Regions from separate parts of the Cytobacillus pseudoceanisediminis genome, predicted to be linked through region 3. Evidence: predicted binding sites of a transcription regulator. Region 3 holds the regulator's gene; each other region holds the start of a gene.
What was found. The regulator CtsR, encoded in region 3, represses protease genes until heat stress. The targets are predictions, from matches to a motif close to ATGGTCAATAAAGGTCAAACA.

Region 1 (10,058 bases), 1.6 Mb from region 3:
CGATGACTGTTTTTCCTTTAAATTTGCTCATACCTTTTCATTCCCTTCAAACTTGCAATATTGCTTTTATACCCTGCTTGCTTATCTTTCTATTCAATTTTTCATAAAGGCTTGCAGGAAAGACACCTGAGACACTCAGGTGTCTTTCCTATGCTTTATATTTCAGTGTCATTCCTTTTTTAGCTCCGGGGCGAATCTAAATATTGATATATAACGTGTCCGCCTCTTTGGGCAACTCCGCGGAAGTGTTTAAAATCCTCCCTGTTCACTATGACACTCCGAAATGGAAGAAAGTCATCTTTTGACACATGATATTCAGAAATGATTCCATTTTTTAATTGATCGAGCACTTCCTGGATTTGTTCATGATTCATTACTCAGAACTCCTTTTATTTCTATTCTTTCCTTATCATAAATAAAGTGCTGTCAATTTTGAAGTATCTAATATTATATTTGCATACCAATCATTTTTTCTGAATATTAAATAATTTGAATGTACAAATTTTTTTATCTGGTATAATATTACCAACCTAATGCTGTAATAAATTACCTAAGCATCAGTGGAATTGCAAAATTCTTTACGCATTTCATAATATAGTGCAAACTGTTATTACCAGCGAAAGAAATGGACAAAGGAGAGATGCTTTTTGAAGAAAGCAGAGGTTGGCAATATTATTGAGTTTCGTGACGGATTACAGGGAATTGTAGAAAAAGTAAATGAGAATTCTGTTATTGTTGATTTAACGTATATGGATAACTACCGTGATTTGGAATTAGATCAAAGAACAGTTGTCAATCATAAAAATTATAAGGTAGTAAGAGAATCAGCAGTATAAAAGAAAAAATGAAAGCGTATTCTTTCGGAGTCTAAAAAAAGCAGCTCTCTTGCTGCTTTTTTTATTTTTTTATTTTATCTTTGCCATTCAAGCCTTTTGATGCTTTTTGCTCCACCGTCCTCTTTTTAGTTTGCAAATTAAACAGGCGCAGCCTTGGAATTCTGCACATACGCGGCCTCCTGAATAGGAGGCCAAGATATTATTCCTTTTCCCCTGACAGTTCTTTTAAGGATTTCACTTTGCCATGAGGATGCTGATCCTGCTTTCTTACCGTCCAGGCACGCTCTTTTTCTCTTTTTGATTTCGTCATTATACATACCTCCCTTCTCATGGGTTTATGATTAGCATTTCTGCATTATTTTATCTTATCGTTTCCAAAGAAATCTTTTCCTTACTTTTTAGGATTGTTTTTTGTTAGAATAGTGTTTGGTTATTTTTAATAGATAAGAAAGTTTTTTTGCTTTGAGAACTGTCCAGCTGCAGCGCCTGCTCCCTCGAGTTCATAAGCTTGTTGGGGGTGGGCAGGGCGCTTCCGCTTTTCTTATTGAAAGGAGATTAAAAATTGAAGAGTGTTGCCGCAGATCTCCGCTTTATTGGCGGGATATTACTCGCTCATCTGCTTATGTATTTTACATTTCAGGATAAATCAATTTTTTGGTATATCTTTTCTGCCTCTTTACTGCTTCTAATCAGTTATTCCATCATAATGGAGGAAGTGGAAGACAAGGCCTCATTTGGGATATTTATTACCTATGGGGCCCTTTCAGGTTTTCTATTGTACGGTCTTTTTTGGGCCGGCTACAGTTTATTTGAAATACTCAATCTTCCCCTTGTTAATCAGGTTGAAAAACTATATGGCCGTTTTTCGCCTTCCTTTATCTGGCACTATATTGTGCTGATTTTAATCATTGTTCCAGGAGAAGAAGTCTTTTGGAGAGGGTTCGTTCAAAAGAGATTGATGAAACTTACGACTGTTAAGTTATCCATCATCCTATCGTCTCTCCTCTATTCTTCAGTTCATTTTTATTCAGGATACTGGATGCTGGCCTTTGCAGCGTTAATCGCAGGCCTCTTCTGGGGATGGCTTTACGCATGGAAAAGAAGCATTCCGCTAGTAATCGTTTCCCACCTGATTTTTGATTTATTGATGTTTGTCCTGCTCCCTTTTTATTAAAATGGCCACGTGCAGATTCAATGTTGATTAGACAATCCTTAATGGATTGTCTTTTTTTAAAGTTTTTGTTGAGTCTTGTCGATGTTTTACATAAATGGTAATGTACTAATTAATAGGAATTTATATGTAACTCTTTTATTCCACTTACGTCTAATTATGCAAAAGCGCTAGAAGTAACAACGGGAGGATGGAACATTAATGAAATTCATGGCGAAATTTATGTTAATTCTGGTTTATTTGCTGTTATCCTGGCAGGCTGCGGCACGTCTCAGAATGATTCCGGCAATGGATCAGATCCTGGGCAAAATGAAGAAGAAACAGCTTCAGATGGACAGGATGGACAAGAGCAAACTGAAGAACAGGATCCAGCAGAAGAGGGCACTGTGGATGAAGGACAGAGCGTAATCAGAATCCTTGAACAGAACATGACTTATACGGTTGAGGGTGAAGCCAAGGAAGAGACTGCCTTCCTGAAACATAGTGATAATCAGAATTATTCTATGTACGTTCTGCCCGCCTATGAACTAACTGCCGAGGAGCCTAATAAGGATGTTTTATACCTTTCAGAAAATGATCAGGTATTCATGCGTATTGAACTTCTTCCGAATGATGCAGATTGGAACATGATCGAAGAAAACACAAAAGCACAATTAGGAGCTGTTAGCGAAAATGTGCAGACAGCTGATGCTCCTTCAGATGATTTTTACAAAGATGCTAATGTTATGAAGGCTGAAGGAAACGGCGAGAAGGTTTCAGCCTATCTAGTGAAAAACGAAGATCTTTCACTGAAGCTTACCCTATTCAATAAGGAAGAAGCTGATCATGAAGAGGCTTTCCTTCAGATGGCGAAAACCATTATGAAAGAGGAGCCGCAAAAATAATGGAGTGAATAAGAGATCCGTGCAATACGGATCTCTTTATTTAGCTTTTTTAAGCTTTCTTGCCTTTACTTCCATTATCAAATGGTTTCATCCACAGAAGAATAATAAATGTCAAACTTACATATCCGAAAACCGGATATAAATAGGAAAGCAAGGTTCCGTAATTGATCAAACTGATAAAGTAACAAACTATAAAGATAAAGCCCACAATTATAATACTCGGCACGGAAATATATTTTTTTACCTGCCTCTCGATCCCAAACACATTCCCAATAACAGAAGTGAAAATTTCACCATAGATGACAAAAACAAATATCCAATAGAAAGATGATGCCAATGTCTTCACAATTGCGGCCATTGGGATATCATAAGCCTGCAGATTTGGGAGCATCATCAGTGTCAAATGGCTGGAAAGCAGGATAAGAGTCAGTGCGGCTCCACCAAGGTATCCACCCCACTTTATTGTCCGATCATCATTTATTTCTGAAGCCACAGGCACTAAGACTGCTTGTGCTAATGTCAAATTCAGAGCCGTATATGAAAACGGAGCCACAACTGCTTTCCATCCATCTTCAGCATATGGGATAAATAGAACCTGATCTGCAAAACTAGGAAGCTTCATGCTTATGAACAATAAAATAAAGCTAAATGCAATCATCATTGGAACAACAAACGTATTCACAGCGAATAATCCGCGAATGCCCACTATCATTGTGATAATCGTTAACCCTATCGTTATGAGCAACCCTGCAGTTTTGCTGATGCCGATCTGTTCTTCAAACACTGCACCAGCTCCCGACAGCATGACGGCGCAAACGCCCAGCAGCATAAACAGCATCAATATATTAATGGCAGAACCAAAAAATCTTCCAAATAAATATTCATTCAATTCCTGATATGATGCAGCCTTTATTCGTGCAGAGATTCTCATTAATTTGGAACCGAGAAAAATAAAGATATAGCCGCTCATTATAATCCCAATTAATCCGATAAAACCAAATCGGGAAAAAAACTCCACAATCTCTCTGCCAGTGGCAAAGCCCGCTCCCACCACGGTTCCCACATAAACGGCAGCGATCTGGAAAGCTGCCCCCCAATTTGTCTTCACTTAATCTCCTCCTTCCTTTCCAATATATGTAGGCTAGTACAAACAAAGACGAGCTTTTTTGCATTATGGCTAAACTTCAGTTTTGGTTAAAAATAACAATACAAATCACTTGAAAGTCAAAGAAGGTCAAATTATAATGTGGATATTAGGTCAAATATAGTCAAAGTCAGACCAAACTATTAATGGAGGGATGCAAAATGCTTTGTCAAAAATGTCAAACAAAACAAGCAAATGTACAATTAAGACTGAATGTGAATGGAAATGAGCGTAATCTACACCTATGCCATAACTGTTATGAAAAGCAAAATAGCCTTACTTCCTTTGGGCCTGCTTTGAGCAGTTTTTCAGGTTTTGGCCAAATGCCATTAGAGGATTTCTTCAAGAAAATGGCTGCATCCCAAGGGAATGAAAACTATGCTCTAAACGAAGCACCGGGATACAGTCATGGCAACGGCGGTTTTATAGATCAATTCGGACAAAATCTTACACAGCTTGCCAAAGCTGGTTTAATCGACCCAGTCATCGGACGGGACGATGAAGTATATCGTGTGATTGAAATATTAAATAGAAGAAGCAAAAATAATCCGGTCTTAATCGGTGAACCAGGAGTAGGAAAAACAGCTATTGCCGAAGGGCTAGCCATTAAGATTGCCGAGGGAAATGCACCAAAGAAACTTCAAAATAAAGAAGTCTATTTGCTTGATGTGGTGTCTCTGGTTGCAAACACAGGCATCCGCGGCCAATTCGAGGAACGCATGAAGCAGCTGATCTCTGAGCTTCAGTCACGGAAGAACATTATTCTCTTTATAGATGAAATTCATCTTCTTGTCGGAGCAGGATCAGCTGAGGGGTCAATGGATGCAGGCAATATTCTGAAGCCAGCCCTTGCAAGAGGAGAGCTTCAAGTGGTCGGAGCAACCACTTTGAAAGAATACCGCCAAATTGAAAAAGATCCTGCACTAGAACGCAGATTCCAGCCTGTACATGTAGATGAGCCGACACCTGATGAGGCAATTAATATCCTGTTTGGACTGAAACAAAAATATGAAGACTATCATGATGTTTCTTTTACAGAAGATGCCATCAAGGCATGTGTGCAGCTGTCAAGCCGCTATATTCAGGATCGGTTCCTGCCTGACAAAGCCATTGATTTAATGGATGAAGCAGGTTCTAAAATGAATCTTCAATCAGGATATATACCTGCAGATGATATTGAAAATCAGCTGAAAGAAATCAGCAGGCAGAAAGAACTTGTATTAAATGAAGAAAAATATGAAGAGGCTGCAAAACTCCGTGAAAAGGAACTAAAACTCCAGCAGGCACTAAACGGGGACAACAAGGCAGAACGGCCAGTTATTGACGTTAGCCATATTCAGGAGATTATCGAAAAGAAAACCGGGATTCCTGTCGGCAAATTAGCAGAAGATGAACAGGAAAAAATGCAGAACCTTGAGGAAAGCCTTGCTGAAAAAGTAATCGGACAGGCAGAAGCCGTGCAAAAAGTTGCAAAGGCAATTCGCCGAAGCCGTGCAGGACTTAAATCAAAGGACCGCCCAATTGGATCATTTCTATTTGTCGGGCCAACAGGGGTCGGAAAGACTGAGTTAACCAAAACACTTGCCCAAGAGCTATTCGGCTCAAAAGAAAGCATGATAAGGCTTGATATGAGTGAATATATGGAAAAACACAGCGTATCAAAAATTATCGGTTCCCCTCCAGGATATGTGGGTCATGAAGAAGCCGGACAGCTTACTGAGAAGGTGCGCAGAAACCCGTACAGCATCATTCTGCTTGATGAGATAGAAAAAGCACATCCGGATGTACAGCACATGTTCCTTCAAATTCTGGAGGATGGACGCCTGACAGATAGCCAAGGCCGCACTGTCAGCTTTAAAGATACAGTCATTATCATGACCAGCAATGCAGGAGCTGGGCAAAAGGAAATCCATGTTGGATTTGGCACAGCTGACGCCGTCATGGAGTCAAACATTCTTGAATCACTCGGCAGCTTCTTTAAGCCTGAATTCCTGAACCGTTTTGATAGCATTATTGAATTTAAAGCTTTGGAAAAAGAGCATTTATTGAAAATTGTCGACTTAATGCTCAATGACCTTCAGGAAACATTAAATGAGCAGGATATAGAATTGACTGTTACCCAGGAAGCCAAGGAGAAATTAGCAGCAGAAGGATATCATCCTGCTTTTGGCGCACGGCCATTAAGAAGGATCATCCAGGATGAACTTGAAGACAAGATTGCTGATTTCATCATTGATCATGGCGGAAATAGCCAATTACAGGCCAATCTCGAAGACGAAGCAATTGTTATTAAACCCATCCGCTAAAAGAACGAAAAGAGCCGGAATTAAATAACTTCCGGCTCTTTTTTATTTGTTTATAAACTTTTATCATCCACTGAATTCAGCCAATTCTCAATTTCCCCGATAACTGACTCGACACATCCCTCTTCAAAAGGAGAAATCAACCCAGCTTCTTTTACCAGTCCGGTAAAAGGTTTGCTGCCGCCAAGCTGGCACAGTTTCAAATAATCTTTCCATGCTGCTTCCTGATTCTCCCGGGACCGTTTCCAGAATTGGAATGCACAGATCTGTGCCAATGTATAATCGATATAATAGAAAGGTGAATTGTAGATATGGCCCTGCCGCTGCCAGAATCCGCCGTTCTCCAAATACTCATTGCCATCATAATCTTTATGCGGCAAGTATTTCTTCTCAATTTCTCTCCAAGCCTGTTTTCTTTCCTGAGGTGATGCATCCGGGTTTTCATATACCCAATGCTGGAATTCATCAACTGATACGCCATAAGGCAAGAATAGCAGTCCTCCACTCAAATGGGAAAACTTGTATTTCTCAGTATCATCTTTAAAGAAGCCCTCCATCCATGGCCATGTGAAAAATTCCATACTCATGGAATGAATTTCTGCAGCTTCATAAGTTGGCCAGTTATATTCAGGTATCTCATAATGACTGCTTGAATACACCTGGAATGCATGGCCTGCTTCATGAGTAAGAACATCAATATCTCCTGACGTTCCATTGAAGTTTGAGAAAATGAATGGGGATTTATAGTTCTCAATATAAGTGCAATAGCCGCCCCCTGCTTTTCCCTTTTTGGCCACCAGGTCCATAAGATTATTTTCTCTCATATAAGAGAAAAATTCACTGGTTTCTCTGGAAAGCTCATCATACATTTTTTGTCCGTTTTCAATAATCCATTCAGGATTGCCTTTGGGTACAGCATTTCCTGTTTTAAATTCAAATCCTTCATCGTAAAATTTCAGCTTGTCAACGCCAATCCTCTCTCTTTGCCGTTCCTTTAGCCTTGTGGCGATTGGGACGATGAAATCCTTCACCTGCTTGCGGAAATTTGCAACCATTTCGGCGTTATAATCAGTTCGATACATACGGAAATAAGCCAGTTCAACAAAATTCGAATATCCAAGTTTATGGGCAATCTCTGTTCTAACCTTGACAAGCTCATCATAAATACGGTCCAGCTCTTTCTCATTATCTGCCAGGAAACCAAAGCGTGCCTCGCTTGCTTTTTTGCGCATTTCCCGATCTGTAGATTCAGTAAATGGCTCCAATTGGGCAAGAGTGCGTTCTTCACCTTCAAAATGAATTTTGGCTGAAGCAATTAACTTAGTATACTCTGATGAGAGCTTATTTTCTTTTTGCAAAAGCGGAACAATCTCTGGCGAGAACACCTTCAATTGGGCTTCCGCAAGTGCAAAAAGCTGATTCCCCCATTTTTCTTCGAGCTCTGCCCTGAACCTGGAATTAACCAAAGCCTGATAATACTTTGTAACAAACCCTTCTACTTCAGGCTGAATCTCATCCATATAATCCTGCTCTGCTTTGTAAAATTCATCATTCGTATCGACTGAATGACGGATATAACAAAGGTTGAACATAGTGCCGACATCATTGCGAATATCATTAATTTCTTTCATAGCTTGATTTTGCTGGTCTGCAGAAGCTGCGTTTTCAAATTTCTCAAGCGCTGCTTCGAATTTCCCCTGTACTGTATCAAGATCCGGACGAACGTATGTATAGTCTTCAAATCTCACATTATTGCCCCCTCGTGTATATGTAAATCGATTTTAATTAAACCACTAAACTATTTCGACAATATTTGGTTAATTCCTCCCCTGAACATATCTATAAAGCACAAAATAAAAAACAGCCGGTCAAGGCTGTTTTAGTTATTGTAAGCTATTTTTATCATTGGAGATAGATAGTCCAAGCTTCTTTAATAACTCAATGGCTGTTCCTTTTTCTTCTGGAGTAAGCTCGGACATTAAAGAATGGATATGCTTTTCATGGTCAGGGAATATGTTTTCGATAAAGTCTTTACCCTTATCTGTTATTTGCGCAAAGGTAACTCTTCTGTCATTAGGGCATGCGACCCTTTTCAACAAGCCTTTCTGCTCAAGCTTGTCCACTACATAAGTGATGCTTCCGCTGGCCAATAGTATTTTCCCGCCGATTTGCTGCAAAGGCTGGTCACCCTTATGGTATAGCAGTTCCAGAACAGCAAATTCAGTTGGATTCACTCCATATGTTTGTATTAGTTTATTTACATTTTCATTTATTGCCCTATAAGCCCTGGACAGGACAATAAACAATTTCAACGATTGGTCAATTTGTTCAGACCCCATTTTATCCAATCCCTTTTCCTTTTAATTAGTAGCGTATACATAAATTCAATTCTCAATCATTATAGAAAACAGGAAGAAAGCTGTCAATTTAACACATCCGGATCATTTGCCCGAAACAACCTCCCAATTGTGATTAAGAGTTGGAATTACCTTTTTCTTTTCCAAAAATAGTCTGCAATCAATTCGGTCATATCGGTTAAAATCTCTTTCACCACTGGCTTATCCTTGAACATGTTGTAGCCTCCCCGCCTGCAGCGCGGTAATTGTTCATTACTACATGATACTCTTCATCTTCCCTGATTGGATGCCCTTTATACAAAACCTTTGTAATCCGGCTGCCCTTTTGTCGTGAAACATCTATTTTATACTCAATACCTTCCCACATATCGTAATTATAATGCTGTGGCTTTGGATTTGAAAAATCAGGATTCACTATAATTTTTCCGTCACTGTTCAATTCAAAATAAGCTGCAGACCGCTCCAATGCATCTTTAATGTCCTTTCCTGCAACTCTGAGGACACATAATGAATTTGGATAAATATAGTTAGAAACAATTTCTCTCATCGTTACTTTAGACTTGAATCCTGGTGCCCCCTCATGAAATAAGGCAGTGCAGGAAATATCAGCACCTGAGGCTTCCATCTGCACTTTATTAATAAATTCAATCAGCGGATGCTCCCCTGTACGTGCCTCAAATATATCATCAATCAGCATATCACCATCAATTTCACCGATCTCCGTATCCAGCCATTTCTGGGTTTTGGATTCATAATACCCAGCCAGCTGCAGAACCTCATTATCAGACGGTATTCCGTCGGGATAGATTAACGCAGAGTGTTTATCATCAATCAGCCAATCATTATGTTTCTTTCTGAATTTAACGGTGACCTTTGCAAGCGCTTGACCATTAAATCCCGGCTGAACAACAGCCACACCATTTACTTGTTCTCCTTCAATAAAACGGTGCTGATGCCCGGTAATCAGAACATCGATTCCAGGAACTTCTGTACAGATCCGGTATGCTTCATTTTCTCCTGTTTGTTCTTCCGTCTCTTCACCAGTTCTGATATCCTTTTCAAAGCCGCCATGATAAGAGACAATAATCACATCCGGCTTTTCTTCCTCCTGAATATATGAAACCCACCTTTTTAAGCTGATCACCGCAGATTCAAAAACAAGATGTTCAATATGCTGCCTTTTCTCCCAATTGGGAATATACTGGGTTGTAACACCTATAACTGCTGCTTTCAAGCCATTTGGGAAGGATTTTATTTTATAGGGAAGCCCGAAATACGTTTCTTTTGTTGAATTAAATAATATATTGGCTGACAGCCATGGGAAATTGGATTCACTGACAGCTCTTGCAAGTGTGTTCTTTCC
Region 2 (10,058 bases), 710 kb from region 3:
GGGGAAAGGTATTGCCGGCTGCAAACCAGAGTGTGGTCCTTCATGCAGAAATGGAAGACGGGACCATAGTATCGGGAGAATCAAAGATTCCCTATTCCGGCAAAAAAATTAAACGGGTATTTTTAACCCCTAAAAATATCAAAGCCCTGCCTGAATCACTGCAGGCAATCAGACAGGCTGATATGATCATCATAGGGCCTGGAAGCTTATATACCAGTATTCTTCCAAACCTGCTTGTCCCTAGGCTGGGACGTGAGGTCTGTCATTCTAAGGCGAAAAAGGTGTATATATGCAATTTAATGACACAGGCAGGAGAGACGCTCGATTACACGGCAAGTGATCACGTAAAAGCATTGTATGATCATATGAGCTGTGCTTTTATCAATACCATTCTGGTAAACAATGAGGAAATTCCTCCTCATATTCAGGAGAGGTACAGCGAGGAAATGGCAAAGCCTGTTGTGTATGATACAGGTGCTCTTACCGAACTGGGCCTTGAAATAATGCACGGTGAAATTGTCAGCCACGAAGGCGGGATCATTCGCCATGATACAAAAGAAGTTGCCCAAATGCTATATAATTTACTTTTACATGAAACCAATAGGCGTTTTAACGCGTAGTATACAGGTGTGAAAGGGCTTTTGCCGGTAAAAAAATAAACTGTGCATACGTTTGCTCAGTAAAGAATATCTTTTTATATGCTACTGGCTTAGCGCTTTTGCGGATAGGAGGTGAAGGGATGTCTTTCGCTTCGGAAACGAAAAAAGAATTGACGAACCTGGAAATAAAAGACTGCTGCGGGAAGGCGGAATTGTCCGCCTTAATCAGGATGAATGGTTCACTTTCTTTTCCAGCCGGAAATTGATTGTGGATATACAGACGGAGAATGCAGCAATTGCAAGAAGGATTTACACTCTGATTAAAAGGAATTACAACGTTCAGGTCGAGCTCCTGGTCCGGAAAAAATGCGGCTGAAAAAGAACAATGTTTATATTGTCAGGCTAACGGAACAGGCCAGTATGATTCTTGATGATCTGAAAATTTTAAGCGAGGGATTCGTATTTACACACGATATTTCCAATGAGCTCATAAAAAAGAAATGCTGTAAGCGTTCTTATCTGCGCGGTGCATTCCTTGCCGGGGGATCGGTAAATAATCCGGAGACCTCCTCCTATCATTTGGAGATCTTTTCACTTTACAAGGAGCATAATGACTCCCTGTGTGAATTGATGAATACGTTCGGGCTGAACAGCAAAACGCTTGAACGGAAAAAAGGCTATATCACGTATTTAAAGGAAGCCGAAAAAATAACGGAGTTCCTAAATATTATCGGTGCACACGCAGCTCTGCTCCGGTTTGAAGACATCCGGATTGTCCGCGATATGCGAAACTCGGTCAACCGGCTCGTAAATTGTGAAACAGCGAACTTAAACAAAACAATTGGAGCTGCTTTGCGCCAGGTGGAAAATATCCGGTTCATCGATCAAACTGTCGGACTTCAGGTTCTTCCTGACAAACTGCGGGAAATTGCCGAATTGCGTGTAGCTTACCAGGATGTCACTTTAAAAGAGCTTGGGGAAATGGTCTCAGGCGGAAATATCAGTAAATCGGGTATTAATCACAGATTAAGAAAAATAGATGAAATCGCTGAGAAACTCCGGGCAGGCGACACTATAGATGCTCACTGATAGAGGGATCAGCAGGGAGGAGATATACAATGGCGGAAAAACAGGTTGAAGTTAAGCTGAAAACAGGATTACAGGCACGTCCGGCGGCATTGTTCGTACAGGAGGCCAATCGGTTCTCATCCGATATTTTTCTGGAGAAGGACGGAAAGAAGGTAAATGCCAAAAGCATAATGGGGCTGATGAGTCTGGCAGTAAGCTCAGGATCAGTCATTACCCTCAAGGCTGAAGGGAACGACGAAAACGAAGCTCTTGAGGCACTTGCGAACTATATTCAAAAGGAAAACTAAAACAACTCGCATCGGGAAGATGCGAGTTGTTTTTTTATGCTTATTATTTATCTTTCTTCTCATCCAAAGAGTTTCTGGTAATGATTTGGTCAACCAAACCGTATTCAAGAGCTCTTTCAGCTGTCATAAAGTTATCGCGGTCAGTGTCTCTCGCAATGACTTCAAGCGGCTGTCCAGTGCGCTCTGAAAGAATTGTGTTTAATTTTTCGCGAAGGAAAAGAATGCGCTTTGCAGCGATTTCAATTTCAGTCGCCTGTCCCTGAGCTCCGCCTAGTGGCTGATGAATCATGACTTCACTGTTTGGAAGGGCAAAACGCTTGCCTTTCTCACCAGCAGCAAGAAGGAACGCACCCATGGATGCTGCCATACCGATACAGATCGTTTGTACCTTTGGCTTGATAAATTGCATCGTATCATAAATAGCCATACCAGCTGTAATGCTACCGCCCGGGCTATTAATGTAAATGGAAATGTCTTTTTCAGGATTTTCTGCTTCAAGGAATAAAAGCTGGGCAACAATTGAGTTTGCCACATTGTCATCGATTGCGCTTCCCAGCATAATGATGCGGTCTTTTAAAAGGCGGGAGTAAATATCATAAGCGCGCTCCCCGCGGTTTGTTTGTTCAATAACTGTAGGGATTAAGTTCATTTTCCAATTCCTCCTTCAAGATAAGGTCAACACACAAGATGAACAAGCATGTTCTTCCAAGTAAAGAAAATTTTTTAACTCCTATGTATTATCATGATACACTGATGGTCAATTAAGGTCAAACAAATCGCATAGAATTCGTGCTTGATTCGTTCGACACTTTTTTCTGTGCTGTGCTATCTCATTCCATGATACCCATTGTTCCAATTTTTAAACTAAAAGGAGGCTTGCAAAGTGAATAAACTTATCATATAATTAGTTATCGTAGCGGCTGAGCGCTTGGTCAGCCACCTATTAAAATATCTGCCCTCGTGGTGCAACGGATAGCACGTGAGATTCCGGTTCTTAAGATGTGGGTTCGATTCCTGCCGAGGGCGCTGCCAAAACTCCTTGTCTGATATGGACAGGGAGTTTTTACTTTTACGCTATCCGCAAATAAATCCAGCCTATGCGCACACAAAAAAATTTATCCGCAAGTAAATTGGCCCTATACGCAAATAAAATTCCTCTATCCGCACATAAATCTAAAAAACTTCCTAAACTTAAGCCTGAATTTCAAAAAAATCCTTAAAATCCACAGTTTTCACCATAAAAAATGAATATTCTTCCCTCTTCCATGCATATTGTGAAGTATTCAGAAAGATGGTAAAGTGCCCGTGCGATTGGCATTTGCCAAGATATTTCCATACAACATTTACCTGGAATATTGTAAAATGGGGACAGGGGGAATGTACGATGAATTTGAAAGCTGGGTTATGGCAGCAGCAGACAATGAAATTAACAATGACACAGGAGCTGACGCAGGCGATTGCCCTTCTGCAATACAGCACACAGGAGCTTTCTGCTTTTTGGAAAGCAAGGCGCTTGAAAATCCCCTTTTAAAAGTAGAGTCCGGTCAAGTCCAGACGATGGATCCCCGTTATGACCGTGTCAAACCGACGAGAATAAAAGTCGAAAAAGATAAAATAAATTGGATTGAGCAGATTGGCTGCGGAAAGACGATGAAGCTGGATGAATATTTGAAGTCGCAGCTTCATTTGAAATTAAACAAGGACGAACAAAAAGTAATTGAGCATCTTATTGAGAGCCTTGATGAAAACGGTTACTTGCGAGCGGATTTGCAGACAGCTGCCAAGGCGCTCCAGATGCCTCTTGAAAATATGGAACAGATGCTTGAAGAATTGCAGGAACTCGAGCCTGCTGGTGTTGGCGCGAGGAATCTCCAGGAGTGCCTTTCCCTGCAGATTAAGAGATTGCCAGAGAGAAATGAACTCGCTGAAATTATTTTAGATGAATACTTTACCTTTTTTGCGGAGAAGAAATGGAAAGAGATTTCCAAGCAGCTTGGTGTGGGGCTAAAAGAGATTCAGGAGGTATTCGACCTTGTGCAGACCTTGAATCCTAGGCCGGCTTCATCCTTCCAAAGCGAGAAATCGGCATATATAACACCGGACGTGATAATTAAGTGGGATGGAAGCTCCTTTTCTGTAAGTGTTTTTGATGAAGTGCTTCCTAAAATCAGTTTTAATGAAGGTTATTATAAAAAGTTTGCGGCCTCTGGAGACCGGAATGTCAGCCGCTTCCTTCAGGAAAAGCAGCAGGATTATCAATGGATCATGAGGAGCATAGAGCAGAGAAAAGAGACTCTTGCGAATGTGACCCTTAAAATCGTTGAAAAACAGCAGGACTTCTTTATAAAAGGACCTTCACATCTGAAGCCGATGACCATGAAGGAAATATCAGATGAACTCGATATTCATGAATCAACTGTCAGCCGTGCTGTCCGGGAAAAATATGCGCAAACGCCATATGGGACCTATGAGCTGAGGTCGTTTTTCTCAAGCACGATTAAAACAACATCCGATGAAAATACGTCTTCACAGCAGGTCAAGACGATAATTGGTAAAATGATAGAAAAGGAAAATAAGCAAAAGCCTTTATCCGACCAGGAGCTTGTGAAGCTGCTGAAGGAAGAAGAGGGGATGGTTGTCAGCAGAAGGACGATAGCAAAATATCGGGATCAGCTGGGCATCCCATCATCATCTAAACGGAAAAGGTATGACTGATAAAGGAGATTTGCTGATTGAAACAGCCAGAGGTCGTGTTTTATACACGCAGCAGTTGCCCGCTGTGTGATAAAGCCAAGGATGTAATAATGGAATTAAAGAAAGAGTACGAATTTATCTTAATTGAGAAAGACATTGATGGTAGCGATGAACTGACAGAGAAGTATGGGCTCATGATCCCGGTTGTTGAAATTGATGGGTATAAAGTGCAGTTCGGGCATATTGATGCCATTACGGTAAGTGAAGCGCTTACAGAAAAAAACTGAGTTTTATCAGTTGATTTCACTACTCACTCTTGCTATTATTGAAGAGAAGCAAGGGTGATTTTTTTGTGGTAAGTGGGACATAATATGTCTATGCGGGACAAAAAATGACCACATATGATTAAGGAGCTATCCGGATGTACTCACTAATTGATATTCAAAAAAGATTATTGCCTGATATGCTTGCGGTTATGCAGAAGCGCTATGGGATCCTTCATTACATAGGGCTGATGGAGCCGGTTGGAAGAAGGAGCCTTGCAGTAAGTTTGGGCCTGACGGAAAGAGTGCTGAGAAGTGAGGTTGAATTTTTAAAAGACCAGAATCTGATCCGCATTTCAAGTACGGGGATGAGCCTTTCTGCCGATGGCAGGGATTTGCTTGAAGCTCTTGAAGGAATAATGAGGGATATATCGGGTATAGCCGTAATGGAGCAGGAATTATCCCGAAAACTTGGCATTCGCCAGGCGATCATTGTTTCGGGCAACAGCGATGAATCTCCATGGGTAAAGCAGGAGCTTGGCAGGGCAACAGCGATGTGTATGAAATCAAGGCTCAAAGGCAAAAATATCATCGCAGTTACCGGCGGATCCACAATGGCAGCCGTAGCGGAGATGCTAACCCCTGATCTTGCTGAACGGGATTGGCTGTTTGTGCCGGCACGGGGCGGAATTGGGGAAGATGTTAAAAATCAGGCTAACACCATTTGTGCAAAAATGGCTGATCATACAGATTCCAGACACCGCGTCCTTTATGTACCGGACCAGGTGAGCAGGGAGATGTATGAAAGCATTATTAAGGAACCCAATATTAAAGAAGTAATCACCCAGATCAAATCTGCTAGCATGGTTTTACACGGGATTGGGGACGCTATTACAATGGCGGAACGCCGCAAAACCAGTGAAGAAGATTTTGTTAAAATCAAGCATGCCCAAGCAGTAGGAGAATCCTTTGGTTATTACTTCAATGAAGGCGGCGAGGTTGTACATAAGGTTCAGACCATCGGCCTTCAGCTGGATGACCTATCCCATATTGAACATGTCATTGCAGTGGCAGGCGGCTCTTCAAAGGCAAAAGCCATTGCTGCATACATGAAACGGGCACCATCCTCTACCATTTTAGTGACAGATGAAGGTGCAGCAAAACAGTTGTTAAAAGGGTAATCCCTTTTCAAATATTAAATCTACCTTTCTAAGGAGGAAATAATCATGGCAGTTAAAGTTGGTATTAACGGATTTGGAAGAATCGGGCGTGTTGTTTTCCGTGCAGCTCTTAAAAACCCTAACGTAGAGGTTGTAGCAGTAAATGACCTTACAGATGCAAACATGCTTGCACACCTTTTAAAATATGATTCCGTACACGGAACATTAAATGAAGAAGTAACAGTTGATGGCGATTACCTTGTTGTTGGCGGCCATAAAGTAAAAGTACTTGCTGAGCGCGATCCTGCTCAATTAGGATGGGGAGACCTTGGCGTAGAAGTAGTAGTAGAATCTACTGGCCGTTTCACAAAGCGTGCTGACGCTGCGAAACACCTTGAAGCTGGTGCGAAGAAAGTAATCATTTCAGCTCCTGCAAGTGACGAAGATATCACAGTGGTTATGGGTGTTAACCATGATAAATATGACCCTGCAAACCACCATGTAATCTCTAACGCATCTTGTACAACAAACTGCTTGGCTCCATTTGCAAAAGTATTGAACGACAGCTTCGGAATCAAGCGCGGTATGATGACAACTGTTCACTCATACACAAATGACCAGCAAATCCTTGACTTGCCGCACAAAGACTACCGCCGTGCCCGTGCAGCAGCAGAAAATATCATTCCAACAACTACTGGCGCTGCAAAAGCAGTATCTCTAGTATTGCCTGAACTTAAAGGCAAATTGAACGGTGGAGCTATGCGTGTTCCAACTCCAAACGTTTCTCTTGTTGACCTTGTTGCTGAGCTTGACAAAGATGTAACAGCAGAAGAAGTAAACAGCGCTCTTAAAGCAGCTGCTGAAGGCGAACTTAAAGGCATTCTTGCATACAGCGAAGAGCCATTAGTATCTGGCGACTACAACGGAAACCCAGCTTCTTCTACAATCGATGCACTGTCTACAATGGTTATGGAAGGCAGCATGGTAAAAGTTATCTCTTGGTATGACAACGAGTCTGGTTATTCTAACCGTGTAGTTGACCTTGTTGACTACATCGCTCAAAAAGGACTTTAAAAAGAAAACTTCCATCAGAGGGGAATTAGTTCTTCTCCTTTGATGGTTAATTGAAGTTACCGGGCATAACGGGAAGTTACTCCTCGTTTTACTCCAGGGGGCTACTGCCCGTTAATCGCGGCAATTGAGAAATCTTTACGAGAAAAAATTCGTTTTGCGAAGCATTCTCAAGGTGAATTTTTTCTCTAAAAAAATACCTCATCTTGTTGGATATTAAAATCTCTAACGTCTATAATGGATAAGGGTAAAAGGGGAGCAGGGAAACAATCCCTCTCCCTTTTGTTTTAAAGCAAAAAGTAAAAATAATTGACTAGGTTGGTGTCTAGCTCCAGCGCCTGGGGTCTCGAGTCATAAGCCAATCGCTTCTGAAGGCAAAGCACGCCTTCTGCCAGCGCTCGTCTTATACTTGTCGCCCCTGGGCAAGGCGCTTCCGCTTTTCCTGGTAAGGAGGTCCTTTTGCTGTGAACAAAAAAAGCGTAAAAGATGTGGAGTTAAAAGGCAAACGAGTTTTTTGCCGCGTTGATTTCAACGTACCTATGAAGGATGGACAGGTTACAGATGAAACTCGTATCCGTGCAGCTCTTCCAACTATTGAGTATTTGACTAACCAGGGTGCTAAAGTAATCTTAGCAAGCCATTTGGGCCGTCCGAAGGGTTCAGTTGTTGAAGAATTGCGTTTAACACCAGTAGCAAAGCGTTTGTCCGAGCTTCTTGGCAAAGAAGTGAAGAAGGCCGATGAAGCATATGGCGATTCTGTAAAAGCAATGGTTGACACGCTAAGTGAAGGAGATGTTCTTCTTCTTGAAAACGTGCGTTTCTATCCTGGAGAGGAAAAGAATGATTCTGAACTTGCAAAGGCATTTGCTGAGCTTGCTGACGTGTATGTGAACGATGCCTTTGGAGCAGCACACCGTGCACATGCCTCAACGGAAGGAATTGCGCATCATCTTCCTGCAGTATCAGGACTATTAATGGAAAAAGAACTGGATGTACTTGGAAAAGCTCTTTCAAATCCTGAGCGTCCATTTACAGCCATTATCGGCGGCGCAAAGGTTAAAGATAAGATCGGTGTAATAGAAAACCTTCTTGAAAAGGTAGATAACCTGATCATTGGCGGCGGACTGGCCTATACATTTGTAAAGGCACAGGGCCATGAAGTAGGGAAATCCCTATTGGAAGAAGATAAGATTGAACTTGCAAAGTCCTTTATGGAAAAAGCGAAAGAAAAAGGCGTGAACTTCTACATGCCTGTTGATGTCGTGGTAGCAGACGATTTTTCCGAGGAAGCCAATATTAAGACAGTAGCAATTGAAGAAATTCCTTCTGATTGGGAAGCACTTGATATCGGACCTAAAACGCGCGAAATCTACAGTGATGTAATCCAGAATTCCAAGCTGGTCATCTGGAATGGGCCAATGGGTGTGTTCGAATTGAAAAAATTCGCCGGCGGAACAAGAGCAGTGGCTGAGGCTTTAGCAGAAGCGAACGATACATATTCAGTCATTGGCGGCGGAGATTCTGCAGCTGCAGTTGAGAAATTCCATCTTGCTGACCGCATGAGCCATATCTCAACAGGCGGCGGCGCTTCCCTTGAGTTTATGGAAGGAAAGGCTCTGCCTGGCGTAGTGGCTTTAAACGATAAATAATTTAACCAGGGCTGTTTAGCCCTGTCTTTTGACAATAATAAAAGCATGAAAGGACGTGCAACATGCGTAAACCAATTATCGCAGGAAACTGGAAAATGCATAAAACACTTCCGGAAGCGAAAGTATTTCTTGAAGAAATCAATGGCTTAGTACCGGGGAAGGAGCAGGTAGAAACAGTTGTATGTGCCCCTGCACTATTCCTGGAACGCCTTGTGGATAGCGCAAAGGGTTATGATGTTGAAATCGGCGCGCAAAACATGCACTTTGAAGAAAGTGGTGCTTTTACAGGCGAAATCAGTCCTGTGGCACTTGAAGACCTTGGGGTAAAATATGTAATCCTTGGTCATTCCGAGCGCCGGGAAATGTTTAATGAAACAGACGAGGCCGTTAACAAAAAAACTCTGGCTGCTTTTAAATACAATTTAACTCCTATCGTTTGTGTCGGTGAATCGCTTGAACAGCGTGAAAAGGGCGAAACAATGGATCTTGTAGGCTCTCAGGTGGAAAAGGCTCTTAATGGTCTAACTGAAGAGCAGGTAAAGCAGACTGTTATTGCGTATGAGCCAATCTGGGCAATCGGAACTGGCAAGTCTTCAACATCGGCAGATGCGAATGAGGTATGTGCACATATCCGCTCTGTAGTTGCGAAGCAATTTTCCCAAGTTGCAGCAGATGCAGTCCGCATTCAGTACGGCGGAAGCGTAAAGCCTGCAAATATTAAAGAATATATGAGCCAGCCTGATATTGATGGAGCTCTTGTAGGCGGCGCAAGCCTTGAGCCGCAATCATTCCTTCAATTATTGGAGGCAGGCAAGAATGAGTAAATCTCCAGTTGCATTAATCATCTTAGATGGCTTCGCATTGCGTGGAGAGCGGATGGGAAATGCCGTTGCCCAGGCAAAGAAGCCAAACTTCGAACGCTACTGGAATACCTACCCTAACGCAACTCTGACAGCCAGCGGCGAAGCAGTAGGTCTTCCAGAAGGGCAGATGGGAAACTCTGAAGTAGGCCACTTAAACATTGGTGCAGGCCGGATTGTTTATCAGAGCTTAACAAGAGTAAACGTGGCCATTCGTGAAGGACATTTTGAGAAAAACGAAACGTTCCGTTCTGCTATTGACCATGTCAAAAAGAATGGCACGGATCTTCATTTGATGGGACTTCTTTCAGATGGAGGCGTTCACAGCCATATTCAGCACTTATTCGCACTGCTTCGCATGGCTGCTGAAGAAGGCGTGAAGAATG
Region 3 (10,058 bases):
AAAGTCGCCTCAAGCGGCGGATTGATCTTTGAAAACTGAACGAACAAAAACGTCAACGTTAATTCTTTAGTCTTTTTTGAAAAGACAACTTATGAGCTTAATCAACTCTTATATGGAGAGTTTGATCCTGGCTCAGGACGAACGCTGGCGGCGTGCCTAATACATGCAAGTCGAGCGGACAGATGGGAGCTTGCTCCCTGAAGTCAGCGGCGGACGGGTGAGTAACACGTGGGCAACCTGCCTGTAAGACTGGGATAACTCCGGGAAACCGGGGCTAATACCGGATAATTCTTTCCCTCACATGAGGGAAAGCTGAAAGATGGTTTCGGCTATCACTTACAGATGGGCCCGCGGCGCATTAGCTAGTTGGTGAGGTAACGGCTCACCAAGGCAACGATGCGTAGCCGACCTGAGAGGGTGATCGGCCACACTGGGACTGAGACACGGCCCAGACTCCTACGGGAGGCAGCAGTAGGGAATCTTCCGCAATGGACGAAAGTCTGACGGAGCAACGCCGCGTGAGTGATGAAGGTTTTCGGATCGTAAAACTCTGTTGTTAGGGAAGAACAAGTACCGGAGTAACTGCCGGTACCTTGACGGTACCTAACCAGAAAGCCACGGCTAACTACGTGCCAGCAGCCGCGGTAATACGTAGGTGGCAAGCGTTGTCCGGAATTATTGGGCGTAAAGCGCGCGCAGGCGGTTCCTTAAGTCTGATGTGAAAGCCCCCGGCTCAACCGGGGAGGGTCATTGGAAACTGGGGAACTTGAGTGCAGAAGAGAAGAGTGGAATTCCACGTGTAGCGGTGAAATGCGTAGAGATGTGGAGGAACACCAGTGGCGAAGGCGACTCTTTGGTCTGTAACTGACGCTGAGGCGCGAAAGCGTGGGGAGCAAACAGGATTAGATACCCTGGTAGTCCACGCCGTAAACGATGAGTGCTAAGTGTTAGAGGGTTTCCGCCCTTTAGTGCTGCAGCAAACGCATTAAGCACTCCGCCTGGGGAGTACGGCCGCAAGGCTGAAACTCAAAGGAATTGACGGGGGCCCGCACAAGCGGTGGAGCATGTGGTTTAATTCGAAGCAACGCGAAGAACCTTACCAGGTCTTGACATCTCCTGACAACCCTAGAGATAGGGCGTTCCCCTTCGGGGGACAGGATGACAGGTGGTGCATGGTTGTCGTCAGCTCGTGTCGTGAGATGTTGGGTTAAGTCCCGCAACGAGCGCAACCCTTGATCTTAGTTGCCAGCATTCAGTTGGGCACTCTAAGGTGACTGCCGGTGACAAACCGGAGGAAGGTGGGGATGACGTCAAATCATCATGCCCCTTATGACCTGGGCTACACACGTGCTACAATGGATGGTACAAAGGGCTGCGAGACCGCGAGGTTAAGCGAATCCCATAAAACCATTCTCAGTTCGGATTGCAGGCTGCAACTCGCCTGCATGAAGCCGGAATCGCTAGTAATCGCGGATCAGCATGCCGCGGTGAATACGTTCCCGGGCCTTGTACACACCGCCCGTCACACCACGAGAGTTTGTAACACCCGAAGTCGGTGGGGTAACCTTTTGGAGCCAGCCGCCTAAGGTGGGACAGATGATTGGGGTGAAGTCGTAACAAGGTAGCCGTATCGGAAGGTGCGGCTGGATCACCTCCTTTCTAAGGATATTTACATGAAACGTGACGTGTTTTGTTCGTTCAGTTTTGAGAGTTCAATCTCTCAATGAAAGATTCGTTCTTTGAAAACTAGATAATGTTAATGAAGAAGCAATAACCGAGTAATCGCCATCTTAGTTTTTTCTCTTATTTTTGTTTTAAAACGAAGTAAGAGCACAAACCATGAGGGCAATGAGAAGCAAGAAGATCAAGGAAGCGACCGAACGAGCACCGGAGCGTACGAGAGTACGTGAGGAGCACAGTGACGGAGCTGACGCAGAGATTCGCCGCTTATCATTGGCCGAAGTAGGTTAAGTTAGAAAGGGCGCACGGTGAATGCCTTGGCACTAGGAGCCGATGAAGGACGGTACTAACACCGATATGCTTCGGGGAGCTGTAAGTAAGCTTTGATCCGGAGATTTCCGAATGGGGAAACCCCTATCCGTAATGGGATAGGATCTTTACCTGAATACATAGGGTATAGAAGGCAGACCCGGGGAACTGAAACATCTAAGTACCCGGAGGAAGAGAAAGCAAACGCGATTCCCTGAGTAGCGGCGAGCGAAACGGGATTAGCCCAAACCAAGAGGCTTGCCTCTTGGGGTTGTAGGACACTCTACACGGAGTTACAAAGGAACGAGGTAAATGAACAGGTCTGGAAAGGCCGGCCAGAGAAGGTAAAAGCCCTGTAGTTGAAACTTCGTTCCCTCCAGAGTGGATCCTGAGTACGGCGGGACACGAGAAATCCCGTCGGAAGCAGGGAGGACCATCTCCCAAGGCTAAATACTCCCTAGTGACCGATAGTGAACCAGTACCGTGAGGGAAAGGTGAAAAGCACCCCGGAAGGGGAGTGAAAGAGATCCTGAAACCGTGTGCCTACAAGTAGTTAGAGCCCGTTAATGGGTGATAGCGTGCCTTTTGTAGAATGAACCGGCGAGTTACGATTACATGCGAGGTTAAGTTGATGAGACGGAGCCGCAGCGAAAGCGAGTCTGAATAGGGCGAATGAGTATGTGGTCGTAGACCCGAAACCAGGTGATCTACCCATGTCCAGGGTGAAGTCCAGGTAACACTGGATGGAGGCCCGAACCCACGCACGTTGAAAAGTGCGGGGATGAGGTGTGGGTAGCGGAGAAATTCCAATCGAACTTGGAGATAGCTGGTTCTCTCCGAAATAGCTTTAGGGCTAGCCTCATGTAGTAAGAGTCTTGGAGGTAGAGCACTGTTTGGACTAGGGGCCCCCATCGGGTTACCGAATTCAGACAAACTCCGAATGCCAAAGACTTATCCATGGGAGTCAGACTGCGAGTGATAAGATCCGTAGTCAAGAGGGAAACAGCCCAGACCACCAGCTAAGGTCCCAAAGTATACGTTAAGTGGAAAAGGATGTGGAGTTGCTTAGACAACCAGGATGTTGGCTTAGAAGCAGCCACCATTTAAAGAGTGCGTAATAGCTCACTGGTCGAGTGACTCCGCGCCGAAAATGTACCGGGGCTAAACGTGTCACCGAAGCTGTGGATTGACATCTTCCGATGTCAGTGGTAGGAGAGCGTTCTAAGGGCGTTGAAGCCAGACCGCAAGGACTGGTGGAGCGCTTAGAAGTGAGAATGCCGGTATGAGTAGCGAAAGATGGGTGAGAATCCCATCCACCGAATGCCTAAGGTTTCCTGAGGAAGGCTCGTCCGCTCAGGGTTAGTCGGGACCTAAGCCGAGGCTGAAAAGCGTAGGCGATGGACAACAGGTTGATATTCCTGTACCACCTCTTTACCGTTTGAGCAATGGGGGGACGCAGGAGGATAGGGTAAGCACGCTGCTGGATTAGCGTGTCCAAGCAGTTAGGCCGGTAACGAGGCAAATCCCGTTACCACATAGGCTGAGCTGTGACGGCGAGGGAAATTTAGTACCGAAGTTCCTGATTCCACACTGCCAAGAAAAGCCTCTAGCGAGGGAAAAGGTGCCCGTACCGCAAACCGACACAGGTAGGCGAGGAGAGAATCCTAAGGTGAGCGAGAGAACTCTCGTTAAGGAACTCGGCAAAATGACCCCGTAACTTCGGGAGAAGGGGTGCTCATTAGGGTGAATAGCCCTGATGAGCCGCAGTGAATAGGCCCAGGCGACTGTTTAGCAAAAACACAGGTCTCTGCGAAGCCGCAAGGCGAAGTATAGGGGCTGACGCCTGCCCGGTGCTGGAAGGTTAAGAGGAGAGGTTAGCGCAAGCGAAGCTTTGAATCGAAGCCCCAGTAAACGGCGGCCGTAACTATAACGGTCCTAAGGTAGCGAAATTCCTTGTCGGGTAAGTTCCGACCCGCACGAAAGGCGTAACGATCTGGGCACTGTCTCAACGAGAGACTCGGTGAAATTATAGTACCTGTGAAGATGCAGGTTACCCGCGACAGGACGGAAAGACCCCGTGGAGCTTTACTGTAGCCTGATATTGAATTTTGGTACAGCTTGTACAGGATAGGTAGGAGCCTGAGAAGCCGGAGCGCCAGCTTCGGTGGAGGCGTCGGTGGGATACTACCCTGGCTGTATTGAAATTCTAACCCGCGCCCCTTATCGGGGCGGGAGACAGTGTCAGGTGGGCAGTTTGACTGGGGCGGTCGCCTCCTAAAAAGTAACGGAGGCGCCCAAAGGTTCCCTCAGAATGGTTGGAAATCATTCGCAGAGTGTAAAGGCACAAGGGAGCTTGACTGCGAGACCTACAAGTCGAGCAGGGACGAAAGTCGGGCTTAGTGATCCGGTGGTTCCGCATGGAAGGGCCATCGCTCAACGGATAAAAGCTACCCCGGGGATAACAGGCTTATCTCCCCCAAGAGTCCACATCGACGGGGAGGTTTGGCACCTCGATGTCGGCTCATCGCATCCTGGGGCTGTAGTCGGTCCCAAGGGTTGGGCTGTTCGCCCATTAAAGCGGTACGCGAGCTGGGTTCAGAACGTCGTGAGACAGTTCGGTCCCTATCCGTCGTGGGCGCAGGAAATTTGAGAGGAGCTGTCCTTAGTACGAGAGGACCGGGATGGACGCACCGCTGGTGTACCAGTTGTCTTGCCAAAGGCATCGCTGGGTAGCTATGTGCGGAAGGGATAAGTGCTGAAAGCATCTAAGCATGAAGCCCCCTCGAGATGAGATTTCCCATAGCGTCAAGCTAGTAAGATCCCTGAAAGATGATCAGGTTGATAGGTCAGAGGTGGAAGCGTGGCGACATGTGGAGCTGACTGATACTAATCGATCGAGGACTTAACCAAAACGAAAAGCGGAGGCGACTGTTCAACTTCGAGAGACGTTGGAGAGCCGGCCATTCAAATCCTGGTTTTGGGATTTGGAGGGACGGATCGAAACGGCCGAGAAGTTAGGAGCCGAAGCTAGACAAGTCATTGGTGAATACTCGGCAAATACTTCTTCATACATTATCTAGTTTTGAGGGAACGAAGTTTCTTCAACCAAATAGTCCGGTGGCGATAGCGAGAAGGTCACACCCGTTCCCATACCGAACACGGAAGTTAAGCTTCTCAGCGCCGATGGTAGTTGGGGGCTGTCCCCCTGTGAGAGTAGGACGCTGCCGGGCATATGAAAGAGCACCTGATGGGTGCTCTTTTTTGTATGTCTGGAGATTTATTGAATACAAATTTCTTATTTGGACTCTGCTTTTTAGTGGGAAATTGGGCTAAATGTGAGTTTACTTCATAAAGCTCAATTCATGCTAGATAAAAGTATCGCTAACTGCATCGCAGCTTCATAGAATCCAGAATCAGGGCATTCAGCAGGTTCATTCAGCCATTCTGCAGGATTCCATCTCTCTATTCCGACCGAACATCAAGCCAGGACAGCTAACCATATCATCTGTCCATCTGGCAATCAAGCGCAAAACACTTCCCAGCCTCCAAAAAAACTTCTCCCATCCAAGCACAAACCCGCCCAATCAAAAATATATTGTTATCGACATTAACTTCCATTTTCAGGTTTGGGAAGTCAAAAAATGGGGGAAAATTATTAATACCCGCCAATTGCAAGAAATTACATAAATCATGTATAATTAATGTCAAATATAGTCAAAGTCAGATAGGGGGAGGCCTGGTGAGGAATATATCCGACATAATTGAAAATTATCTAAAACAGGTTTTAGAGAAGAGCGAAAGGGAAATCGTGGAAATTAAAAGAAGTGAAATTGCTGATAAGTTCCAGTGTGTTCCTTCTCAGATCAATTATGTGATCAACACCCGTTTCACGATTGAGAAAGGCTATGCAGTAGAAAGTAAGCGGGGAGGCGGGGGCTTCATCCGGATTATGAAAGTCCAGTCCTATGACCATGCTGATTTAATTGACCAGTTAATTTCATTGGTTCAAAGCAGGATTGCCCAGAGCAGTGCAGAGAATGTCATTTACCGTCTGGTAGAAGAAGAGATTATAACACATAGGGAAGCTAAAATAATGCTTAGTGTTATAGACCGCTCTGTTCTGTATATTGATCTTCCATTCAGGGATGAGCTGAGGGCAAGAATGCTTAAGGCAATGTTAACCACTTTGAAATATAAATAGTAGTGAGCTGGAGAGGTGACGTCATGATTTGTCAGGAATGTAACCAAAGGCCGGCCACGCTGCACTTTACAAAGGTTGTAAATGGCGAGAAAGCAGAGTTTCATCTTTGCGAGAAATGCGCACAGGAAAAAGGTGAAATGTTTATGCTGGGCAGCGGGTCTGGTTTTTCAATAAACAACTTGCTTGCTGGTCTTCTGAATATTCAGCCTGCCTTTCAGGAATCGGGCCAGGATGCTTTTCAGCAGGAGAAAGTCCTGCAGTGTGAGCAATGTTCCCTCACCTTTCAGCAGTTTATTAAAGTAGGCCGCTTTGGATGCGCCAACTGCTATGAGACCTTTAAAGATCAATTGAACCCAATTCTTAGAAGGCTACACAGCGGGAATTTCTCACACAGCGGAAAAATTCCTGCGCGAATCGGGGGAACCATTCACTTGCGAAGGAATATTGATGATTTAAAAAACAATTTAAAAGAAATGATTGCCAAAGAAGAGTTTGAAAGAGCGGCAGAATTGAGGGACGAAATAAGGAAATTGGAAAAGCAGCTCAATGCCGATCAAAAGGGAGGGGAGTAAGCTTGTCGCTGGAACGTTTCATGAATCAAGCTATTAGCTCCTGGATGAGTGCGGAAGGTCCTGATTCCGATATTGTATTAAGTTCACGAATCAGGCTTGCCCGCAATATAAAGCAATATAAATTCCCCACTTTATTTTCAAATGAAGAAGCAGAAGCAGTCATTGAAAAAATAAAGGCGAGGGTGGAGCATTCTTCTTTTTCGAAACTTGGGGAAATGGAGCTTTTATTAATGGATCGCCTTCAGCCTCTTCAAAAAAGAGTGCTGATGGAAAAGCATCTGATCAGTCCCCATCTTGCTGAGAATTCAACTTATGGTGCCTGCCTTCTTTCTGAAAATGAAGAAGTCAGCATCATGATTAATGAAGAAGACCATATAAGGATTCAATGCCTGTTTCCGGGGTTTCAGCTTTCTGAAGCCTTAAGTATGGCGAATGAAATTGATGATTGGCTGGAGGAAGAAGCCGATTATGCATTTGATGAAAATATTGGCTTTTTAACAAGCTGTCCCACAAATGTAGGTACAGGGCTCAGGGCATCGGTTATGATGCATTTGCCGGGCCTCGTTCTCACACAGCAAATGAACCGGATTATTCCGGCAATTAACCAGCTTGGTTTAGTTGTTAGAGGAATTTACGGGGAGGGCAGCGAAGCTTTAGGTAACATCTTTCAAGTTTCAAATCAGATCACTCTCGGAAAATCAGAAGAGGATATCGCAGAGGATCTGAAAAGCGTTGTCAGCCAGCTGATTTCTCAGGAAAGATCGGCAAGGGAAGCATTAGCAAAGACTTCTAACATACAATTAGAAGACAGAGTCTTCCGCTCTTATGGCATTTTATCAAATAGCCGGATCATTGAATCAAAGGAAGCAGCACAATGCTTGTCTGATGTTCGCCTGGGGATTGATATGAAGTACATTAAAAACATATCAAAAAATATATTGAATGAGCTGATGATCCTGACACAGCCCGGATTCCTGCAGCAATATGCAGGCGGGCCGCTGAGACCGCATGAACGCGATATCCGCAGGGCTTCATTAATCAGGGAAAGATTAAAAATGGAAGATCAAGAGTTGGGAGGATGAAAATATGATGTTCGGACGATTTACGGAAAGAGCTCAAAAAGTATTGGCTTTAGCACAGGAGGAAGCAATCCGTTTAGGACATAACAACATCGGAACAGAGCATATTCTGCTGGGGCTTGTACGCGAAGGTGAAGGCATTGCTGCAAAAGCTTTGTATGCTTTAGGCCTCGGCTCTGATAAGATCCAAAAAGAGGTTGAGAATTTAATCGGCAGGGGGCAGGATGCTTCCCAGACCATTCACTATACACCGCGTGCCAAGAAAGTTATTGAACTTTCCATGGACGAAGCAAGAAAGCTTGGCCATTCTTATGTAGGAACAGAGCATATCCTGCTTGGCCTGATCCGCGAGGGCGAAGGCGTGGCAGCGAGAGTGTTGAATAACCTAGGAGTCAGCCTCAATAAAGCGCGTCAGCAAGTGCTTCAGCTATTAGGCAGCAATGAGTCCGGCAGCCATCAGGGAGGGTCCGCAGCCAATGCGAACACACCGACACTGGATGGATTGGCACGTGACTTGACTGCTATTGCCAGAGAAGGAAGCCTGGATCCGGTTATTGGGCGAAGCAAAGAAATTCAGCGCGTAATCGAAGTATTAAGCCGCAGGACGAAAAACAACCCGGTTTTGATCGGTGAGCCTGGTGTAGGTAAAACAGCCATTGCAGAAGGCCTGGCACAGCAGATCATTAATAACGAAGTGCCGGAGACTCTTCGTGATAAAAGGGTTATGACGCTTGATATGGGTACAGTTGTAGCTGGAACGAAGTATCGCGGTGAATTTGAAGACCGCCTGAAGAAGGTAATGGATGAAATCAGGCAGGCCGGAAACATTATTTTATTCATTGACGAGCTTCATACATTAATAGGTGCAGGCGGAGCAGAAGGGGCTATAGATGCTTCCAACATCTTAAAGCCTTCTCTGGCACGCGGTGAACTTCAGTGCATAGGTGCAACAACTCTTGATGAATACAGAAAATACATTGAAAAGGATGCGGCACTTGAAAGAAGATTCCAGCCTATTACGGTTGATGAGCCTACTGCGGAAGAATCAGTACAGATTCTTGAAGGTCTTCGTGACCGTTATGAGGCACACCATCGCGTGACGATTACGGATGCAGCCATTCAAGCGGCTGTAAAACTATCAGACCGCTACATCTCAGACCGCTTCCTTCCAGATAAAGCGATTGATTTAATTGACGAAGCGGGTTCGAAGGTAAGACTTCGCTCTTATACTACCCCTCCAAACCTGAAAGAGCTGGAGGTTAAACTCGAGGATGTAAGGAAAGAGAAAGATGCTGCCGTTCAAAGCCAGGAATTTGAAAAGGCGGCTTCCTTAAGAGATACAGAGCAGCGCCTGCGCGAACAGCTTGAAGAAACGAAGAAAACATGGAAAGAAAAGCAGGGCAAAGAGAACAGTGAAGTGACGGTTGAGGACATCGCCAATGTTGTGGCCAGCTGGACTGGAATCCCTGTATCGAAGCTGGCCCAAACAGAAACAGAAAAGCTTCTGAACCTGGAAGAAATTCTTCATTCCCGTGTAATCGGACAGGAAGAAGCGGTTAAGGCCATTTCGAAGGCTGTCCGCCGTGCCCGTGCAGGCCTTAAAGATCCGAAGCGCCCGATTGGCTCTTTTGTATTCCTTGGGCCGACTGGTGTAGGTAAAACGGAGCTAGCCCGTGCATTAGCAGAAGCGATGTTCGGTGACGAGGATGCGATGATCCGCATCGATATGTCAGAATACATGGAGAAACACTCCACATCCCGTCTGGTAGGTTCACCTCCGGGCTATGTAGGATATGAAGAAGGCGGGCAGTTAACCGAAAAAGTCCGCAGAAAGCCATATTCTGTTGTGCTGCTGGATGAAATTGAAAAGGCGCATCCTGATGTATTCAACATCCTTTTACAGGTATTGGAAGACGGAAGATTAACAGACTCTAAGGGCAGAACCGTTGATTTCCGCAATACCGTTCTGATTATGACATCCAATGTAGGTGCTGAAGCACTTAAGCGGAACAAATACGTTGGTTTTAACATCCAGGATGGGGAACAGGATTACAAAGATATGAAAGGAAAAGTAATGGAGGAGATGAAAAAGTCCTTCCGACCGGAATTCCTGAATCGTATCGATGAAATCATCGTTTTCCATGCATTGGAGAAAAAGCATCTTCAGGAAATTGTTTCGCTGATGTCTGACACTTTAACGAAACGATTGAAGGAACA

Region 1: the regulator CtsR is predicted to act here: its motif matches at 4,112-4,132, upstream of M5V91_RS13215 (ATP-dependent Clp protease ATP-binding subunit).
Region 2: the regulator CtsR is predicted to act here: its motif matches at 2,729-2,749, upstream of clpP (ATP-dependent Clp endopeptidase proteolytic subunit ClpP).

The regions. Positions count from the first base shown of each region.
Region 1 covers NZ_CP097349.1:2,460,583-2,470,640, forward strand. Annotated here, with positions in the region: gene M5V91_RS13175 (SDR family oxidoreductase) at 1-31, opposite strand, end outside; gene ykzS (protein YkzS) at 180-374, opposite strand; gene M5V91_RS13185 (YkvS family protein) at 648-836, shown strand; gene M5V91_RS13190 (DUF6254 family protein) at 1,036-1,146, opposite strand; gene M5V91_RS13195 (CPBP family intramembrane glutamic endopeptidase) at 1,399-2,010, shown strand; gene M5V91_RS13200 (hypothetical protein) at 2,209-2,415, shown strand; gene M5V91_RS13205 (DUF8580 domain-containing lipoprotein) at 2,394-2,891, shown strand; gene M5V91_RS13210 (YkvI family membrane protein) at 2,941-3,999, opposite strand; gene M5V91_RS13215 (ATP-dependent Clp protease ATP-binding subunit) at 4,197-6,341, shown strand; gene M5V91_RS13220 (M3 family oligoendopeptidase) at 6,392-8,086, opposite strand; gene M5V91_RS13225 (MarR family winged helix-turn-helix transcriptional regulator) at 8,222-8,677, opposite strand; partial or broken gene M5V91_RS13230 (bifunctional metallophosphatase/5'-nucleotidase) at 8,780-10,058, opposite strand, start outside.
Region 2 covers NZ_CP097349.1:4,746,832-4,756,889, forward strand. Annotated here, with positions in the region: gene mgfK (gluconeogenesis morphogenetic factor MgfK) at 1-620, shown strand, start outside; partial or broken gene whiA (DNA-binding protein WhiA) at 740-1,688, shown strand; gene M5V91_RS25355 (HPr family phosphocarrier protein) at 1,718-1,975, shown strand; gene clpP (ATP-dependent Clp endopeptidase proteolytic subunit ClpP) at 2,019-2,624, opposite strand; tRNA gene M5V91_RS25365 (tRNA-Arg) at 2,930-3,001, shown strand; partial or broken gene rpoN (RNA polymerase factor sigma-54) at 3,360-4,690, shown strand; gene M5V91_RS25375 (glutaredoxin family protein) at 4,708-4,956, shown strand; gene M5V91_RS25380 (sugar-binding transcriptional regulator) at 5,091-6,113, shown strand; gene gap (type I glyceraldehyde-3-phosphate dehydrogenase) at 6,159-7,166, shown strand; gene M5V91_RS25390 (phosphoglycerate kinase) at 7,628-8,812, shown strand; gene tpiA (triose-phosphate isomerase) at 8,875-9,636, shown strand; gene gpmI (2,3-bisphosphoglycerate-independent phosphoglycerate mutase) at 9,629-10,058, shown strand, end outside.
Region 3 covers NZ_CP097349.1:4,039,327-4,049,384, reverse strand. Annotated here, with positions in the region: rRNA gene M5V91_RS21895 (16S ribosomal RNA) at 110-1,659, shown strand; gene M5V91_RS21890 (hypothetical protein) at 1,840-1,971, shown strand; rRNA gene M5V91_RS21885 (23S ribosomal RNA) at 1,966-4,899, shown strand; rRNA gene rrf (5S ribosomal RNA) at 5,103-5,219, shown strand; gene M5V91_RS21875 (CtsR family transcriptional regulator) at 5,729-6,190, shown strand; gene mcsA (protein-arginine kinase activator protein McsA) at 6,214-6,762, shown strand; gene mcsB (protein-arginine kinase McsB) at 6,765-7,844, shown strand; gene clpC (ATP-dependent protease ATP-binding subunit ClpC) at 7,849-10,058, shown strand, end outside.